2 regions of the Methylobacterium sp. 13MFTsu3.1M2 genome follow, and region 2 is predicted to be linked to the other one. Evidence: predicted binding sites of a transcription regulator. Region 2 holds the regulator's gene; the other holds the start of a gene.
The links. Region 2 encodes LexA, which represses DNA repair genes until DNA is damaged. Its sites were predicted from a motif close to TGTTCNNNNTGTGTTCNG; they were not measured.
Positions count from the first base shown of each region.

Region 1: a site for LexA is predicted at 1,674-1,691, ahead of BM314_RS08645 (ATP-dependent helicase). Genes of this name have one in related genera too.

Region 1 covers NZ_FOMM01000008.1:77,622-81,024, reverse strand. Annotated here, with positions in the region: gene BM314_RS08645 (ATP-dependent helicase) at 1-1,663, opposite strand, end outside; gene BM314_RS08640 (AsmA family protein) at 1,999-3,403, shown strand, end outside.
Region 2 covers NZ_FOMM01000005.1:84,547-87,949, forward strand. Annotated here, with positions in the region: gene fae (formaldehyde-activating enzyme) at 1-315, opposite strand, end outside; gene BM314_RS05055 (hypothetical protein) at 635-850, shown strand; gene BM314_RS05060 (hypothetical protein) at 869-1,318, opposite strand; gene lexA (transcriptional repressor LexA) at 1,569-2,297, shown strand; gene BM314_RS05070 (ComEC/Rec2 family competence protein) at 2,291-3,403, opposite strand, start outside.

The DNA.
Region 1 (3,403 bases), on a different contig from region 2:
CCGCGAGGTCGGGGAACTCCTCCATGGAGCGGACGAATTCCTTCAGGTTCTCCAGCCGGCCGGCGGCGTCGGCGGAGCGGTCCTTCTGCCACATCTCGGTGTAGCCGGATTCCTCCAGGATGGTCTGCGCGACCTCGCTGTGCGGCTGCGTCTCCGCGAGCCGCGCCCATCGCGAGAAACTCTCGGTCAGCGCCCGCAGGGTCGAGCGGACCCGGGGCTTCAGCTCGTCGGTCTCGCACAGGCGCGCGGCGGCGATGCGCAGAGGCAGCCGGTTGGCGCGGCCGTAGGTGTGGAGCTGCTGCAGAGTGGCGTCGCCCAGGCCGCGCTTGGGCGTGTTCACGACCCGCTCGAAGGCGAGGTCGTCGCTGACGTTCACGGTGGCGCGCAGGTAGGCCAGCGCGTCGCGGATCTCGGCGCGCTCGTAGAAGCGCGGGCCGCCGATGACCCGGTAGGGCAGCCCGAGCTGGACGAACCGGTCCTCGATCTCGCGCATCTGCGCCGAGATCCGCACCAGCACGGCGATCTCCGAGAGGGGATGCTGCTTGGACTGGAGGGACTCGATCGACTCGGCGAGCATCCGCGCCTCCTCTTCCGAATCCCACGCGCCCGTCACGGTGACGCGCTCGCCCGGCTCGTCGTCGGTGCGCAGGGTCTTGCCGAGGCGGCTCTCGTTCCTGGCGATCAGCCCGGAGGCGGCGGCAAGGATGTGGCCCGTGGAGCGGTAGTTGCGCTCCAGGCGCACCACCACCGCGCCCGGGAAGTCGTGCTCGAAGCGCAGGATGTTGTCGACCTCGGCCCCGCGCCAGCCGTAGATCGACTGGTCGTCGTCGCCGACGCAGGCGATGTTCTTGCGGGATTGCGCCAGGAGGCGCAGCCACAGGTACTGAGCGACGTTGGTGTCCTGGTACTCGTCGACCAGGATGTAGCGGAACCTGTCCTGGTAATTGGCCAGGACGTCGGGGTTCTCCCGCCAGAGCTTGAGGCAGAGCAGCAGGAGATCGCCGAAATCGACGGCGTTCAGCGTCGCCAGCCGGGCCTGGTAGGCGGTGTAGAGGGCGCCGCCCTTGCCGAACGCGAAGGCCGAGGCCTCGCCCGGGGGCACCTGCTCGGGGCCGAGGCCGCGGTTCTTCCAGCCGTCGATGGCGTGGGACAGGGCGCGGGCCGGCCAGCGCTTCTCGTCGACGTTCTGGTCGGCGATGACCTGCTTCATCAGCCGGAGCTGGTCGTCGGTGCCGAGGATGGTGAAGTCGGATTTCAGCCCGACCAGCTCGGCGTGGCGGCGCAGGATCTTGGTGCCGATGGCGTGGAAGGTGCCCAGCCACGGCATGCCCTCGCCGGCCGGCCCGATCAGCGCGCCGATCCGGTGCTTCATCTCCCGGGCGGCCTTGTTGGTGAAGGTCACCGCCAGGATGTCGAAGGGGCGGGCCCGGTTGGTGGCGATCAGGTGGGCGATGCGGGTGGTCAGCACCCGGGTCTTGCCGGTGCCGGCCCCGGCCAGCACCAGGACCGGGCCCTCCGTGGTCTCGACGGCGCGGCGCTGCTCGGGGTTGAGGCCCTCGAGGTAGGCGGCCGCGTCGCGCCGGAGGGCGCCCATGGCGCGGGCAGCGATGGACGTGGCGGGCGCGCCGTCCCCGGCGGGTTGCGGATGCGGGCGGTTCTGCATCCCGCTTCCCTGGACCAAATCGCGAACGGCGTCGAGGCCGTTCGCGCCGCGGTGGGGGCGCGGAGCCATGAAGCGCGGCTGTCCGCGCCGGGGTGATCCGCGCCCTTCGGGCTCGTCGCGCTCCGCGGCCGATCGCGAGATCCGGAGGCCGCGGGCCCGGGATGCCCGAGGAACCTCGCGCGTGCCCCGACCGCCGCTCGGGACCGTGGCATCGCCGCTGGCGCCCCCGGCGGCTTATCGTGCTATGGCCGTGGCGACTGACTCGCGGGGGCACGCGGGGCACGGCGGCCCGGTGAGGTCGCGGCCTCGCGCAGAGATGGTGCGGAACGGGACCATTGCGTGATCTTCTGACCGCGCTGGCGTGCGCCGTCATCCTGGTTCTCGTGGCGGCGCTCGCGGTCCCGCCCTTCGTCGACTGGCAGGCCCATCGCGGGCTCGTCGAGCGGGCGCTCGCCCGATCCCTGGGCGTTCCGGTCCGGACCGACGGCCGGATCGAGGTCCGCCTGCTGCCGTCGCCGCGGCTGCGCGTCGACCGCCTCCATCTCGGCGCCGATCCGGACCGCCCCAGCCTCGATGCCCGGTTCGTCAAGGCCGAGATCGCCCTGGCGCCGCTCCTCAAGGGCGAGTTCCGCTTCACCGAGACCCGGATCGGCCGGGCCGAGATCAAGCTCCCGGTCGCCGGCCCGGACACGCTGAAGCTGCCGCCCGATTTCGGCGGGGCCCTGCGCGACCGCGACCTCGCTATCGAGAACCTGCACATCCAGCAGTTCCTCGTCACCACGCAGGTCCCCGCCACCGGGCGGACCGACCAGCTCTACGTCCAGGATCTGCGCCTGCAGGCGCCGGCCCTGGTCGGGCCCTGGCGGATCGAGGGGACGAGCGGCGGCGTCCCGTTCCGGGCGGTCAGCGGCACGCCGGGACCGGACGGGCGCCTCGCCGCCAAGATCTCCGGCGGCGGCGACGCGACGCCGCGCTTCGAGGCGGACGCGCGGTTCGGCCTCGTCCCCGCCGAATCCGGCGGCGCCCAGGTCGAGGCCGAGGGCTCCGCCCGCCTCGTCGTCGGGCCGCCGACCCAGGCGGCCGGCGCCTACCTGCCGTTCTCGCTGGCCGGCACCTTCAAGGCCCGGGGCACGCAGGTGCGCTTCGAGGCCGTCGACCTCGCCATCGACCCCGGCGGCCGGTCCCTGCGGCTCGGCGGCACCGGACGGCTCGACCTGCGCCAGTGGCGCGCCGGCCTGACCCTGGACGCCCGCCGCCTCGACCTCGACGCCTTCCTGGCCTCGGCGGAGGGGCAGAGCCTGATCGCCCGCGGCCTGCCGCGCTCGACGGGCAGCCTGCCGGCGATGCTCGACCTCGACCTCACGGTGGGCAGCGCCGTGCTGGGCGGCGAGGAATGGTCGAACCTCGCCCTCACCGGCACCCTGGAGCGGGCCGGCGGCCTGCTGCTGCGCCGCTTCGCGGTGACCGGCCCGGCCGAGTCCACCGTCACGGCGAGCGGGCAGGTCGAGACAGCGCCGCTGCGCTTCTCCGGCCCGGTGGCGCTCGCCGCCCCCGACTCGGAGGCGCTCGGCCGCTACCTGCGCCGCCTCGGCGCCGAGGGGCCACTCGTCGCGCTGCTCGACGGGCGGAAGATCGAGGCCGCCGCCGACCTGTCGGCCGCCGGGACCGGCCTGTCCCTGCGCAACATGCGCCTCGGCCTCGGGCCGGCGCGGATCACCGGGAACGCCCGCTACACCGCCG
Region 2 (3,403 bases):
CAGGATGCCCTCGATGATGCAGTCCACGATCGCGTCGCCGGTGGCGGCCTGGACCACGCCGCCGAGGAGCTCGGCATACTCGGCCGTGTGGATCGTGACCTTGGTGGTCATCATCGTGGCCGGGCGCACGAGCTGGTTGAGGTCGCGCACCACGAACATCCGCGTGTGGCCCTGGACCTGCCCCATCATCGACGCGAAGGCCTGACCGACCGGGCCGCGCACCGAGCCGATCAGCACCTCCGGCATGGCGTCGGTGTACTGGCCCTCGGCCGCCAGCACCGTGGCCTCGCCCGTGCGGAACCAGATCTCTTGCATGTTCGAACTCCACCTGATCGGAGCCCGCGGGAGACATCATCGGCGGCCTCGCGTCAATCGCCCCGAGGCCGGCCCCATCCCGGCCGCCCCTGCCCTCGCCCGCGCCGCGGCGCGGGCGCAGCCCCGTGCCGCCCCGTATCGCCGCGATGCGGCCGCCGGCATCCGCGACGGCGCGCATCTCCACCCCTGCGCGGCCTGTGGCCTTGAGGAACGCGGACAGGCGAGGCAGGGAAGATCGGAGCGCGGCTCCGGGAGCGGTCCCGGGCCTGGCCGTTCCGGTGGGCGCGCGGCGCCGTGCCGGGCATGCGGGAGGAACACGATGGCGGAGAGCACGGACCGGGGCTCCGGCTGGAGCCTTCAGGCGAGCGCCGTGCCCGACGGGGTGCGCCTGGAACTCGCCCTCGCCGACCTCGGCGGTGCGCCGGTCACCGCCGCGATCGTGCTCGACCGGACGGAGGCCCGGGCCTTCGCCCGCGCCCTGCTGGCCGCCGCCGGCGACGCCGCGGAGCGGACCTTCCCGAAGCCGGGCGCCTGAGGACGCGCCGCCGGCCGGTCAGCGCACGCCGAGGCCCGGATTGCGGCCCGGCAGGCGGGGGACCACGGTGCCGCGCTTCTCGATCGGCGCGTCGCAGGCGTAGGCGAACTCGGTCTTCAGCGGATCGAACACGGTCTCGCCGGTGATCCGGCAATCCTCGCGCACGGTCTCGTCGAGATAGGCCCGGGCGGCGGTGCGGAAGCGCTTCACCCGGGTGGCGCCCGGCTCCGGATCGATCCGGACCTCGCTCAGGTTGCAGCCGGTATACTCGCGCAGGGCGTTGGACACGATCAGCATCCGGCGCAGCTGCCGGTTGTCGTAGACCTCGTAGGGCTCCTTGCAGCCGATCGTGACGACCTGGGGAGTGAGCGCCACGTAGTTCCGCGAGATGTAGGAGAATCCGGTGGTGCAGCCGGCGAGGCCGAGGGCGGCGAGGCCGAGGGGCAGCAGAGCTGCGGGTCGTCGCATCCTCGTCATTCCAAGAGGGTCCCAGCCCGCACCCCGGATCCGCCGCCTTCCCGGCGGGGCGCCGCGATGCATTGAAACGGCTCCGCTTGCGCCGTCAATGCGTTTCTCGACCTTCTCCCGCGGGCGCGCCCGCGGCGCGCCGAGCCGAGCGGTGCCGCTCTTGCGGAACACTTGCGGAACGTTTAACCTGTTCGTGATTTGTTTCGGAGACCGTCACGTGGCGGTCCGCCAAGCCGCGAGTCCCCCGTCGATGCTCACGCGCAAGCAGCTGGACCTCCTGCGATTCATCCAGAGCCGGATGCAGGAATGCGGTGTCCCGCCGTCGTTCGACGAGATGAAGGATGCCCTCGATCTCAAGTCGAAATCCGGCATCCACCGGCTGATCACGGCGCTCGAGGAGCGCGGCTTCCTCCGGCGCCTTCCGAATCGGGCGCGCGCCATCGAGGTGATCCGGATCCCCGAGAGCCTGACTCAGGCCGCTCCGGCGACTCAGGCCCCCGCCGAGCCGCGCCGCTTCACGCCGAGCGTGGTCGAGGGCGGTAAGTCCAAGCCGCCGCCGGCCCCGGCGAGCACGCGGATGATCGACGAGTCCGGCCGCGCCATCTCGATCCCGGTCATGGGCCGGATCGCGGCCGGTACGCCCGTCTCGGCGATCCAGAACCAGAGCCACGCCATCACCCTGTCGCCAGACTTCGTGGCCGGCGGCGAGCACTACGCCCTCGAGGTGCGCGGCGACTCGATGGTCGAGGCGGGCATCTTGGACGGCGACCTCGTGGTCATCCGCAAGCAGGAGACGGCCAATACCGGCGACATCATCGTGGCGCTGATCGACGACGAGGAGGCGACGCTCAAGCGCCTGCGCCGCCGCGGCTCGTCGATCGCCCTCGAGGCCGCCAACCCGGCCTACGAGACCCGCGTGCTCGGGCCCGACCGAGTCCGGATCCAGGGCCGCCTCGTGAGCCTCGTCCGCCGCTACTGAAGCGGCTCGGCCGGCGCGTCGCCGGGGGCGAGGTCTCCGCCCGGCGCGGCGTCGGCCTCCGGCGTCGCGGCGACCCCGTCCTCCGCGGGGCGGTCGCCCGGCTCCGCGGTGACCGGCCGCGGCGGTCCCGGTCCGCGCCCGGCGGCCGGCCGCCAGGGCACGGCGCGGCCGTCGTCCCAGGCGTAGCGCGCGGCGAAGCCGTCGCCGTCGGTCCGGAGGGCCACGGCCCCGCGGGCGGCGAGGACGCGCCGGTCGATCACCAGCGGCCCCGTGCAGGTGGGCGGCGCCGCGAGGCCCGTGATCAGCACCGCGGCGCGGGCGCAATCCTCCGGGAAGGCCCGCCGGTCCCGGACCAGGGCGACCGCCCGCCCGTCCGGCAGCCGGGCGGTGCAGCCGAGCCGGTCGCAGCGCCCGCTGCCCGACCGGACGATCAGCGCCGCGGGCCGCCGCCCGTCGCCGTCCGCCTTCAGCCACTGCTCGAGGACGAAGCCCGAAGGGCTGCCGAGGGCCGCGAGCCGCCCGTCCGGCCCTCGCACCGCGGCCCCCGCGCCCTGCCGGTCGACGTAGAGGTCGTAGCGGTCGGGTCGGGCCGCGAGGACGAGCCCGAGCAGGACCGGCGGCACGGCGAGCCAGCGCAGGCGCGAGGCCGGCAGCGTCCCCAGCAGCAGGCCGGCGGTCAGCAGGGCCAGCGCCCCGGCGCCGAAGGCCGGCAGCACCAGGACCGCCCGCTCGAACCCGGCGATCCAGTCCGAGATCGCCAGCATCCCGGCCACCGCCTGCCCCATCAGCCACCAGACCGGCCGGTCGAGGGCGAAGGGATAGGCGAGGCAGCCGATCACCGCGGCGGGCATCACCACCAGGGAGACGAGCGGCAGGGTCAGGGCGTTGCCGACGAGGCCGAAGGGCTGGACCGTCTGGAAGTGGTAGGTGGCGAAGGGGGCCGTCGCGACCTGCGCCACCAGGGTCGTGGCCAGGGTCCCGGTGATCGCCGACAGGCCGGTCCCGACGAGCCGCCCGATCCGCCCGGCCCCCGGGCGCACGAGCAGCCGCCCGTCGATCAGCCGCGCGCAGGCGATCAGCCCGGCCACGGCGCCGAAGGACATCTG